4 regions of the Bacillus sp. NP247 genome follow, and region 2 is predicted to be linked to each of the others. Evidence: riboswitches for the same ligand, from Rfam matches in the RefSeq annotation. Region 2 holds a riboswitch; each other region holds the start of a gene.

Region 1 (3,157 bases), 1.6 Mb from region 2:
CGGCTTTGAAGGGATTTACGCAAATGCAAAAAGAAAAAAACCCTGAAGATATGATGAGCTATGAAATAATGCTACAAGAAATTGAGAGAATTAACGGATTTGTTAGCGAATTGATGTTATTAGGAAAACCAAAATCAATAAATTATGAATGGTGTAATATAGGGGGAATCCTTTTATATGTTGTGCAGTTAATGGAAAGTTATGCGAGTCAATATAAAGTGAAAGTCTATTTGCAAGTAGATGGAAATTTACCTGTTATAAACGGCGATGATAAAGAGTTAAAACAGGTGTTGTTAAATATTATAAAAAACGGAATAGAATCAATGCCAGAAGGTGGAGACATTCATATCCGTGCATACCAAAAAACGGAAGGACATTTGTGTATTTCTGTCGAAGATCAAGGATTTGGTATAGAGAATGAGAAATTAGAGAAGATTGGAAAGGCTTTTTATACAACAAAGGAGAATGGTACAGGACTTGGTTTAATGATTACATATAAAATTATTAAAGAACATCAAGGGAGTATCACAATTCAAAGTAGTATGGGTGTAGGAACGGAGGTGGAGATTTATTTACCGACAGTGTAGTGAAGTAGAAGAAATTATTTTTCAGAAAAGTGTTCTTCTTGTGTAAATATAAACATTTTATAAAATGTTTCAAGAAGGGTTTTTTTTATAAAATACTTCGTTTATAATGGAGGAAAATATCGACATGAGATTGGTTACTCATGTAACGGTTCGGTAGTGTTATGAAAAGAAAAGAAGGGGTGCACGCGCATCCTTTTTTCTATGCAGATATGATGAAAGGGGTGGTATGATGGAATTAACATTAAATTCGACTGTATGTTTACACACGATTCAATTTCGAAAAGAGCAAAAGAACTATATTGTCAAAGATACGATTACAGGAGAGACATATGAAATGCCGCCACTTTGGATTGATGCACTAGCAATGATGCGTGACGGTTTTTTATTGGGAGAAATTGAGGATAAATTAAAAGAAGAATATCCAGCAGAAGAAGTAAATATGGTAGCATTTACGAGGCAACTGTTAGAGCTGGAACTTGTCGAGATGGTAGATGGAGAAGAAATAGCTTGTACAAAGAAGAAAGATAAAGATTATTTAGCTTGGGTACGCCCAAGGGTGGAACAATTCTTTTTTAACTTAAATAAAAAATATAAAAGCAAAGGTCAGAAGTGATCTTTGCTTTTTTGTTGTCCTCAAGTAGTTCTTATTTTAAAAAATAACGGCAAATGCTCTTGCGAAAGCACCATCACTATTTTTAATTTTTAAAGGTGCTGCTGAGAAAAAGAAACGCTTCGTTTTAATGGCATCTAGATTTGTTAAGTTTTCAATTAAATAAATGTTATTCCCTAGCAATATGTGATGGATAGGTGATGTTTCTGTCGTTACCTCATCAGGAGAAATGAAATCTAAACCGATAGATTTTATTTTTAAATTAACTAGTTCTTCAGCTAATTCTTCAGAAAGATAAAATGCTTCTTTCGCATAAGCTTCTGTGTTCCATTTATTAGATAAATTGGAATGGAAAATAACAATATCTCCTTCCTTTATGTCGGTATTATTTAATACTTCCTTAGGTAATTTTCGTCCTTGAACATGTGTTACATCGATTAGAACTGCTTCGCCTACAAATTGGTCGAGAGGTAATTTATCAATTGTTGTTGCACCAGAGATGAAATGTGCAGGGGCATCGCAATGAGTGCCAACATGAACGACAGAATGAAAATCTGTAACTTGATATCCTGTTTCTTCAACACTTGTAATTGCTTCTAGTTGGATTTTAGGTGTTCCAGGAAATTGAGACATATTGTTTTCAAACGTTTGTGATAGGTCAATTACTTTCATTCTAAATACCTCCAATATATGTTTTAAAATAATAAAAAGCTCATCTTCCATAATCAAGAAAGGTGAGCTTTACATACAGTAGCTAAGCTTTATCTTCCAAAATGCAAAGCATTTTGCAGGAATTAGCACCTATTCAGTTTTTATAAACTGAGGTTGCTGGGCTTCAAAGGGTCGGTCCCTCTGCCTCTCTTGATAAAGGTATATTCAGTTTAAAATTTGTAATTTTTTGATATTTAAATTGTAATTCATTTCCTTTTCCGGTGCAATACAAAATAGGTATTCACCCAAACAAAGTTGCTCGCATATTGTAGCTTATGTAAGTAGACTGCTGCGAAGGGGTGGGTGCAGTGACAGGGAATGTATTGAACTATTTTGCTGGTGGAAATACAGCTAGAGGATTTTATAGCTTGTATGAAGAGAGTTTAAAGGGGCTAGATAGGTTGTTTATTTTAAAAGGCGGTCCAGGAACAGGGAAGTCCTCTTTAATAAAAGCCATTGGGCGTGAATGGGCTGGAAAAGGATATAATATTGAATTTTTACATTGTTCTTCTGACAATAAGTCGGTTGACGGTGTAATTATTCCGAAGTTAAATGTAGGAATTGTCGATGGGACATCGCCACACGTTATTGAGCCGAAAATGCCAGGAGTTGTCGAAGAGTATATAAATTTAGGGGTTGCCTGGGACTCGAATAAATTAAGAAAGCAGAAGTTAGAAATTGAACGATTTGTATCAGAAGCGAGTAAGGCTTTTCAATCTGCTTACGCATGTTTTAAAGAGGCGTTAGCTATACATGATGAGTGGGAGAAAATATATATTAATAATATCGATTTTAATAAAGCAAATGAACTAACAGATGAGCTGATTCAGAAGTTATTTGTAGATAAAAAGGGGAAACAATCGCTTGTGAAACATCGTTTCTTAGGAGCAGCTACACCGAAAGGAGCAGTTGATTTTGTTCCTAATTTAACAGAGGATCTACCACATCGCTATTTTATTAAGGGACGCCCAGGTTCTGGGAAATCAACAATGCTCAAAAAATTAGCTAAGGTAGCAGAAGAAAAAGGGTTTGAAGTGGAAGTATACCATTGTGGATTTGACCCGAATAGTCTTGATATGGTTATCGTAAGAGAATTAGGATTTGCAATTTTTGATAGTACTGCGCCACATGAATATTTTCCAAGTCGCGTGGGTGATGAAATTATAGATATGTATGCCCTTATTGTGACACCGGGGACGGATGAGAAGTATGCTACAGAAATCCGTGACGTCTCCATTCAATATAAAAC
Region 2 (3,157 bases):
TGAGCTCAATAGAGGACAAATCATATACAGAAGTTGCACCTGGAAAATCACCAACACGCGCTGGATCACCAGTTAAAGCTAGCACTTCCTCCATACCTAACACTGATAACCCTAGCAAATGAGATTGTAATCCAATGACGTTATGGTCTCTACACGTTAAATGCGTCAATACTGGAATATCGTGCTTCGTTAATAATGCACCCATAGCCATATTAGAAACGCGAGGCGATGCCAATGAATTATCTGCTAGAGTAATAGCATCCGCTCCAGCCCTTTTCAGTGCTCTTGCCCCTTCAAAAAAACGCTGCGTGTCTAACGTTTTCGGTGGATCTAATTCCACTACAACTGTCGTTTGTTTCTTTGCCTTTTCTGCGAGAGTAACATGAGCTCTCGAACGCTTCTCATGTGTATGGACCACTTTAGGCCTTTGAATCGTCTCTTTTGCTATTACAGGTGCAACATTTGCAATAGCACGTTTCATTCCTTCAATATGTTCCGGGGTAGTACCACAACAACCACCTAATAAACGAATACCTTGTTCAATAAAGTTTGGTGTCATCTCTTCAAAATACGCTGGACTTCCCTCATATACGTAGCGCCCCTCCACATAATTTGGGAGACCTGCATTCGGATATGCTGATAAATAGCCATTTTGAGGAATCGATATCATTTTGAAAGCTTCCGTCATATGAAGTGGCCCTAGTTGACAGTTCAATCCAACAACATTGGCACCGTAATCTAAAAGCTGTTTTAATATTTCATTGACATCATTCCCATTTTGAGTCGTACCTGCCTCATGTAACGCTAACTGAGCAACAATCGGAATATTCGTTTGTTTACGCAACACTTTAACGGCATGCAATAATTCAAATTCATCATAAAAAGTTTCTAATAGTAATCCATCAACCTGTTCTTCTAGTAAAGCACCTGCCTGTTCAAGTAGCATAAATTCTCTCTCTATATCAGTCGTTGTAACAGCACCAATATGTTTCATACCTCCAATTGTCCCTAAAATTGCATTCCGCTCTGTTATTGATGCTTTCGCAATATTCACTGCCGCTTTATTAATTTGGGCGACTTGATTTTCTAGACCATACATGCGGAGTTTCGCTTCATTCGCACCATACGTATTCGTTTGAATAACATCCGCTCCAGCAGCTACATATTGTTTATGGATCGATATAATTAAGTCTGGATCAGACAAATTCAATTCTTCAAAACTACTTTGTAAACCATGTGAATGTAATAAAGTTCCAACTGCTCCATCACCTATTACAATTCCTTTTGATAATAAATCTAGTAATTTCACGAATCTCCCTCATTTCTATCAATATAAAAACCCCCTCTTCACTTTGAAGAGGGGGACATAATTGTTCCTCCTCTTATTATGCAAAACACACGTTTTGCAGGTTTTAGCACCGTTTCAAACATTTAGTTTGAAGGTTGCCGGGTTTCACAGGGCCTTTCCCTCCACCGCTCTCAATAAGAGTTTGTCTTTATTATTTTATTTATGTAGTTAAAAGGAAATACGTTCCCCTTTTAACAATGTTTGTTAATTTTTTATAAATTTAGCATGCACTAAAATAAAAGTCAATGACACTTGCGGAAAAATAAAAATTATTTAAAATAAAGTTGCAATTCAATTATCTTTTGTTGTAAAGTTAAAAACATAATAAAAATTTCATACGAACATTCTTATCTAGAGAGGTAGAGGGACTGGCCCTATGACGCCTCAGCAACCATTAACATTCATTCGTTAATAAGGTGCTAATTCCAGCAAATTGTGAAAGATTTGACAGATGAGAAGAAGACTCTATTCAATCCGAAAGCCTTCTTCTTAGAAGGCTTTTTTTATTTTAAATTCACTTAGTCTTTCACTTTAAAAGGGGGAATTTTCACATGTCAACAATCGAAACAAAACTAGCACAAATCGGGAACCGTAGCGAAGCTACAACAGGAACTGTTAATCCACCTGTTTATTTCTCAACTGCTTATCGTCACGAAGGAATTGGTAAATCTACTGGCTTTGACTATTCAAGAACTGGAAATCCGACTCGCGGTCTTTTAGAACAGGCAATTGCAGATTTAGAAAGCGGTGAGCAAGGGTATGCCTGTAGCTCAGGAATGGCCGCTGTTCTCCTTGTCCTTTCACTATTCCGTTCCGGAGATGAACTTATCGTATCTGAAGACTTATACGGAGGAACATATCGTCTATTTTCCGAACATGAAGACAAGTGGAATATTCGATGTAGATACGTAGATACACAATCTATTAAACAAATTGAGCAAGCAATCACATCTCAAACGAAGGCTATTTTCATAGAAACACCGACTAATCCATTAATGCAAGTAACTGATATCGTAAGTGTAGCAAGTGTAGCGAAAAGGCACGGACTACTTCTTATTGTAGACAACACGTTCTATACACCTTATATACAGCAACCATTAACAGAAGGTGCAAATATCGTCCTTCATAGCGCAACTAAATATTTAGGCGGACATAACGATGTACTAAGCGGACTTGTCGTTGCGAAAGGGAAATCTCTTTGCGAGGAGCTTGCTCATTATCATAATGCCTCTGGTGCTGTCTTAAGCCCGTTTGATTCATGGCTATTAATTCGAGGGATGAAAACTTTAGCACTTCGCATGAAACAGCATGAAGAAAACGCTCATGCAATTGTTGCTTATTTAAATGATGAAGATGGTGTGACAGATGTATTTTATCCAGGAAGAGGTGGTATGATTTCATTTCGCCTTCAAGATGAAACTTGGATTAATCCTTTCTTACAATCTTTATCCTTAATTACATTTGCTGAAAGTCTTGGCGGCGTCGAAAGTTTAATGACTTATCCAGCAACGCAAACTCATGCCGATATTCCAGAAGATATTCGAACAGCACGCGGTGTGTGTAATCGTCTTCTCCGTTTTTCAGTCGGCATCGAAAATAGCAATGATTTAATTCAAGACTTAAAGCAAGCAATTAAACTTGTAAAAGAAGGTGTAAGAATATGAGCTATTCCATAGATACGCTTTTACTGCATAATCAATACAAGCATGACTCACACACAGGAGCTGTTAACGTTCCCATCTATAACACATCAACATTTCATCAGTTTGATGTAGATGCTTTCGGAAAGTATGACTATAGTAGATCTGG
Region 3 (3,157 bases), 1.1 Mb from region 2:
TAACCCCTAATAAAATACCGCCTATAATTCCAAGTGATACCTTGTATTCCCTGAAGGGGTGGATTAATTTCTCTAATGTGAATTCTAATTTGAAATAAAAGAAACCAACTATAGCACCAGTGCTAGCAAGTGGAAGAAAAGCAATCCACTCATTAAGAGAAAGGAAACCTTCCCCAAAATCAACAATAAAGGATCCACGATTATCGAGTTTACTAAGTAATAAGTAAACGGAAAAACCAGCAAAAGTGGTAGCTAAATATACGATTGCTTTTTTTCCTTTCGAAAATCCATTAATTTGCTCACCCTCATTTTCATTCGGAGCTAAATAACCGAATAATGGTGCATTAAAAATAACACTTAAAGTGGCACCAATTCCAACCTCTGTTAGTTCATTCATTCCCTTTAAAGCAAATTTAAAGCGATCTCCTACCCATGTACAAAGTCCACCGATAATTCCAACAAGTGCAGCTTCTGGTCCTAAACTAGCTCCAAATATTAAAACGATAATCGCAGTTAAAGTAGCTTTATGTACAAAACGGTATTCAATTCTACCTGTTTTTTTATATTCAGCCATCACTTCCGGCATAAGACGTGGATATGTACCGAAGTATTTTTGTGCTAAACCAACGAGGATACCACCGATGATTGTTACACAAATGGTGTAATAAGGGGGAGAAGAGAAAAGAGTAGGTAAGTATCCCCAAATAAAGTGAATTCCGATATTTATTGTAACTAAAAATGACCAGACTGTGACTCCTACTATAGAGCCTAAAAGAATGCCATATAGGACGAGTATATGGTGCATGTCTTTTTTATTTGTCATGTTCTACCTCCGTTATGTAAGTTTTCATGTAGAAAGGATTAAATATGCTAGTGTGAAATGACTTGAATATATATAGTATCTTTTTGAGGGGGTGGCTTATTCAATATATTGGGATCTCATGAAAATTTGAAACTAACGCGGTTAAACCACCTATTTAATTCTATATATGGATTGGAGTTTTTAAAAGGTCTTTTTCAAATGAATATGGAATATATTTCTTTTATTGTTTGTATTAAATTCCTTACGTTTAATTTAGAACATTCAGAAAAACTATTTGACATCAGGAAATTATTGCTATAAAATCAACGGTAATTGCATAGTCTTATCAAGAAAAGGTGGAGGGACAGGCCCGATGAAACCTTGGCAACAGCCGTATAACGGAATTGTGCCAAATCCTGCAGGTAATAATCCTGAGAGATAAGAAAGAGCCTTAGAGCGTGTTTTCAAACTGCTCCTTTCTTGTTTTCAGGGAAGGGGCAGTTTTTTATTTTGGATAAAGTGAAACTTTAATCAGTGGGGGTTTTGCCCCTCCCCCGCTAATTATTAGCCTTCATCAATCGGGCAGTTATCTCCCACCTAACTTCCTCGCATTTGCCGAATTTGGAGGTGGGAGTCTTACTACCCGCAAATAGCGGGATAAAAGAAAGGAGAATGAGAGATGGGAGAATCATGGGGGAAAGGAACGATTTGTGTGCAAGGTGGCTATACGCCAAAAAATGGTGAGCCGCGTGTTTTGCCACTTTATCAAAGTACAACGTATAAATACGATACGTCAGATGATTTAGCAGCACTATTTAATTTAGAGGCAGAAGGATATATATATACGCGTATTGGAAATCCTACTCTAGCTGCATTTGAGCAGAAGTTATCAGATTTAGAAGGCGGTGTAGGGGCTGTTGCAACAGCTTCTGGGCAGGCAGCCATTATGCTTGCGGTTTTAAATATTTGCAGTAGTGGAGACCATTTACTTTGTTCTTCAACTGTTTACGGAGGAACGTTTAATTTATTTGGAGTGAGTTTGCGAAAGCTGGGCATAGATGTTACGTTCTTTAATCCTAATTTAACGGCAGATGAAATTGCGGCACTTGCTAATGATAAGACAAAACTCGTTTATGCAGAGTCGTTAGGAAATCCAGCAATGAACGTTTTGAATTTCAAAGAACTTTCAGCGGCAGCAAAAGAATTAGAAGTACCTTTTATCGTTGATAATACATTGGCGACGCCTTATTTATGCCAGGCGTTTGAACATGGGGCAAATATCATTGTCCATTCTACAACGAAATATATTGATGGCCATGCAAGTTCTCTAGGCGGGATTGTAATAGATGGAGGGAACTTCGATTGGACAAATGGAAAATACCCTGAACTTGTCGAACCTGACCCGAGTTATCATGGCGTAAGCTATGTTCAAAATTTTGGAGCAGCAGCGTATATTGTGAAAGCACGCGTTCAGTTATTAAGAGACTACGGAAACTGTATGAGCCCATTCAATGCATATATTAGCAACATTGGCCTGGAAACATTGCATTTACGAATGGAGCGTCATAGTGAAAATGCTCTCGAAGTTGCTAAATGGCTTGCTAATCATGATCGCATTGAATGGGTGAATTATCCAGGGTTAGATAGTAATGAAAATTACTCGTTAGCACAAAAGTATTTGAAAAAAGGTGCTAGTGGAGTTTTAACATTTGGTATTAAGGGCGGATTAGAAGCAGCAAAAGAATTTATCGCAAATGTAAAGCTTGCAACTCTTGTAACGCATGTAGCTGATGCAAGAACTTGTGTAATACATCCTGCTAGTACGACGCACAGACAATTAAGCGCAGAAAATCAGCGTTTAGCTGGCGTTACATCTGATTTAATCCGTTTATCGGTCGGTATAGAAGATGTTTCTGATATTATTGCAGATTTAGAAGCGGCGCTAGTCGGAGGCAAACAACATGCCGATCATAATTGATAAAGATTTACCAGCTCGCAAAGTATTGCAGAAGGAAAATATTTTTGTAATGACGAAGGAGCGAGCAGTAACACAAGATATACGTGCTTTGAAAATTGCTATATTAAATTTAATGCCTACAAAGCAAGAAACAGAGGCGCAATTACTTCGTTTAATTGGAAATACACCGTTGCAATTAGATGTTCATTTACTTCATATGGAATCACATCTGTCTCGCAATGTAGCGCAGGACCATTTAACGAGCTTCTATAAAACATTCCGTGATATTGAGAATGAAAAATTTGATGGACTCATTATTACAGGAGCACCAGTTGAAACTCTTTCTTTTGAAGAGGTAGATTATTGGGAAGAGCTTGGACGTATTATGGAGTATTCAA
Region 4 (3,157 bases), 960 kb from region 2:
TTGCCTACTATGTCGCAAGTTTTTCTTTCGATCTTAGTCATGCGATATCGAATGTTATTTTCCTTCTGTTATTTAGTACGTCATGGATTACGATCCTCACAAGATTTAAAAAGAAATACGGTATATTAGATGAGCATAACGTGACATAGAAAAGCATACTCATATAAGGTAGGGTCGCGACTTACATATTCGTTTGCCTCTTTCATGCTTCTTACATATTGTAAGGAGCATTTTTTATTGTCAAAAAATAGATCTAATATATATCCGTTATTATATGAAATTATTTGTATAATAGTAGGTGAGAATTATTTTCAAAAGGGAGGTGTATAGTTAATGAAGTTAGTTATTCCGAAGCAGCATGGAGCATGGGCGATGCTTGTTATACCATTTCTATTAAGTGTATTACTTGGTAAACCTACTTTTTATCATATCCCATTGTTTTTAGCCTGGTTCTTTATCTATCTAGCTACTTATCCATTTCTCATGTACATAAGGCAAAGACGAAAAAAAGAATTTCTACACGCTGCAATTATTTATTTTATCATTGCATTCGTATTTGGGATGATTTCTTTATTATATGAATGGCGAATTCTTTTATTCGCAGTAGTCATGATTCCATTATTTATTGTAAATATGTATTACGCTCGTCAAAAAAATGAACGAGCATTACTAAATGACATTTGTGCGATTATAGTGTTTTGTATAGGTGGTTTAATCAGTTATTATTTCTCCATGAAATTCATAGATAAAACAGCATTATTCATTGCGCTTATTTCATTTCTATATTTTTTAGGAAGTACGTTTTATGTGAAAACGATGATTCGTGAAAAAAATAATCCGAAGTATCGTTTTATATCTTGGGGATATCATATTGTATTAACGGTGATTGTATTTGCTATAAATCCATGGTGTTCACTCATATTTGTACCAAGTGTAATTCGGGCCATTATGTTGTATGGCAAAAAGATTTCTATATTAAAAGTAGGGATTTTAGAAATTGTTAATTCTGTATATTTTTTAATAATAACGGTAATAATGATGAAGTATGCCATTTGAAAAAACTTCCCATCTTTTGATGGGAAGTTTTCATTCTTGTTCTAAAATATGAACGGTATAATCACATCTTTGTAATGCTTGTTCTACAGCGTAAAGGGATTGTTCAATACGTGCGCGATTAAAATCTTCTTCAACAGTTTGTAATGCATCTTCTAAACAATGTTTCGCTTCTTGTAATGATTGAAATGAATCTTGTACGTATCCACGAGCGTTCTTTTGCAACGTAGTAACCTCCTTCTGTACATCTATTTGTAGTATGAACAGTTAAGAAGAAAATATAATTTATTATATTTATTTGACAATTATAATGAAATTACGTATAGTTAAATTTAAAGTGAATATTTTCTTATCCAGAGAGGTGGAGGGACTGGCCCGATGAAACCCAGCAACCGCGATGCAGGTGCTAATTCCAGCAGAACATTTTTGTTCTGGGAGATAAGACGAAGATATACGTAACTTCTTCTTATCGGAGAGGTTTTTTTGTTGCAAAAAAACCGATTACGAAAGCATATAATAAGAAGAAAGGGGTTGCGAAGTACTGTGACACTCGAAAAATACGTAAAACTGCGTAGTACAGTTTATGAATATATGATAGAGCAAGATAAGCCAATATCATTGTTAGATATTCAAGAACATATCGTTTCGCATCATGAAGGAAAATTCACTAAAAAAATGTTACATCAATTTTATTTATCAAGACTATTAGATGAACTCAAACTGGATGGGAAAATTACTTTAGCTGATGATGAATATCGCTATGCTGAAAAAGGGGTATTTTATAAAGCGGGAAAAGGGAGCTAGGCTCTCTTTTTTTTGAAGTATGTAGTGTAAAAGACTGCTAAAGCAGCCTGATACAAGGGAATGGGTGTTGAGTGTGTAGTGTCAAAGATTGAATGTGCCTGAAAGAGGCACTTCATATCGGCTGCAAATGAAAAGAGACACCTTCGCCGAATAGGTGTCAGTCGTTTGTCACGTAGACTCGCTACTTGACAGTTATTAGAATAACATGCAGGATTTTGGAAGTCAAAAGGGAATTAAAGGAAGAGGTGTTGTTATGTACGCATATTTATTAAAAGAACTACATAGGTATATCCCGAACTACATTGTTGATAGAGGTTATGAATATTATGAAGAGGGACATGTAGAAGATGTTGAAGTACATGATAATAAAGTATTTGCTTTTGTGACTGGTAATGCAGGAAATTATGAAGTAGTTATTGATCTTGAAGATTTTGCAGGAAGTAGTTGCGAGTGTCCGTACGAAAATTATTGTAAACATATGGCGGCAGTTGTTTATGATATTCAAGGTGCTGGTGAGAGTACGGTTAAAGAGAAACTGAACGGTTTAGAAAAAGAAGAGTTACTAACAGTATTAAATCGTTTGTTACAAAGTTCGAAAAATGTCCAAATCGTAGAGAAGATGTTAAAGAAAGGGTAGATTTAACTGTAGAGGGGAGTTGCTTTATAGTGAACGTATTAATTATATACGCTCATCCTAATTCTTCAAGCTTTAATGGGGCAATTTTAGAGCATGTGCAAAAAGGACTTGAGGAAACAAATCATTCTGTTACGCTACTTGATTTATATAAAGAACAATTTGATCCAGTGCTTGTATTTAATGAAGAGAAGAAAAGACGTGATTTACTAAATGAAGAAGAGACGAAGCGATATAGAGAATTAGTGCAGAAGGCGGATATTCTTCTTTTCATATATCCAATATGGTGGTGGGGCATGCCTGCTATTTTAAAAGGATTTATCGATCGTATTTTTGTAGCTGGATTTGCTTATAAATATGAGGGGGCATTACCGAAAGGCTTATTTAAAGGTAAGAAGGCGTGGGTTATTAATACGTTAGACTCACCGTTATGGTACGTAGCACTATTATATCGATCAGCGGATTGGATTATGATGAAAAGAGGGGTTTTGCGTTTTTGTGGTATTCGCAATATAAAACGTTCTGCTTTTCAATCTGTGAAAACGAGTAAACTAGATAAGCGTGAAAAATGGCTATTACAAATAGAAGAAAAGGCTCGTACATTATGAATGAAATAGATCATAATATAAAGTGTTGCAATGATGATGACGAACTTTTTCGTACGTA

Evidence for each region. A riboswitch is a leader RNA that binds a small molecule or an ion and turns the genes downstream of it on or off. The one in region 2 is predicted to bind S-adenosylmethionine.
Region 1: it holds a riboswitch for S-adenosylmethionine, as region 2 does, so the genes downstream of both, KPL75_RS16160 (cyclase family protein) here and metI (cystathionine gamma-synthase/O-acetylhomoserine thiolyase) in region 2, are expected to answer to the same signal.
Region 3: it holds a riboswitch for S-adenosylmethionine, as region 2 does, so the genes downstream of both, KPL75_RS13595 (bifunctional O-acetylhomoserine aminocarboxypropyltransferase/cysteine synthase) here and metI (cystathionine gamma-synthase/O-acetylhomoserine thiolyase) in region 2, are expected to answer to the same signal.
Region 4: it holds a riboswitch for S-adenosylmethionine, as region 2 does, so the genes downstream of both, KPL75_RS02955 (hypothetical protein) here and metI (cystathionine gamma-synthase/O-acetylhomoserine thiolyase) in region 2, are expected to answer to the same signal.

What each region holds. Positions count from the first base shown of each region.
Region 1 is NZ_CP076653.1:3,067,368-3,070,524, forward strand. It holds gene KPL75_RS16150 (ATP-binding protein) at 1-587, shown strand, start outside; gene KPL75_RS16155 (hypothetical protein) at 817-1,200, shown strand; gene KPL75_RS16160 (cyclase family protein) at 1,237-1,869, opposite strand; SAM riboswitch class I at 1,956-2,068, opposite strand; gene KPL75_RS16165 (PRK06851 family protein) at 2,217-3,157, shown strand, end outside.
Region 2 is NZ_CP076653.1:1,514,917-1,518,073, forward strand. It holds gene KPL75_RS07985 (bifunctional homocysteine S-methyltransferase/methylenetetrahydrofolate reductase) at 1-1,309, opposite strand, end outside; SAM riboswitch class I at 1,380-1,489, opposite strand; SAM riboswitch class I at 1,693-1,806, shown strand; gene metI (cystathionine gamma-synthase/O-acetylhomoserine thiolyase) at 1,900-3,012, shown strand; gene metC (cystathionine beta-lyase) at 3,009-3,157, shown strand, end outside.
Region 3 is NZ_CP076653.1:2,580,544-2,583,700, reverse strand. It holds gene KPL75_RS13600 (chloride channel protein) at 1-823, opposite strand, end outside; SAM riboswitch class I at 1,143-1,247, shown strand; gene KPL75_RS13595 (bifunctional O-acetylhomoserine aminocarboxypropyltransferase/cysteine synthase) at 1,482-2,780, shown strand; gene metA (homoserine O-acetyltransferase MetA) at 2,764-3,157, shown strand, end outside.
Region 4 is NZ_CP076653.1:551,961-555,117, reverse strand. It holds gene KPL75_RS02970 (ECF transporter S component) at 1-149, shown strand, start outside; gene KPL75_RS02965 (YwiC-like family protein) at 334-1,056, shown strand; gene KPL75_RS02960 (hypothetical protein) at 1,087-1,278, opposite strand; SAM riboswitch class I at 1,400-1,498, shown strand; gene KPL75_RS02955 (hypothetical protein) at 1,537-1,857, shown strand; gene KPL75_RS02950 (SWIM zinc finger family protein) at 2,111-2,494, shown strand; gene KPL75_RS02945 (NAD(P)H-dependent oxidoreductase) at 2,524-3,099, shown strand; gene KPL75_RS02940 (group-specific protein) at 3,096-3,157, shown strand, end outside.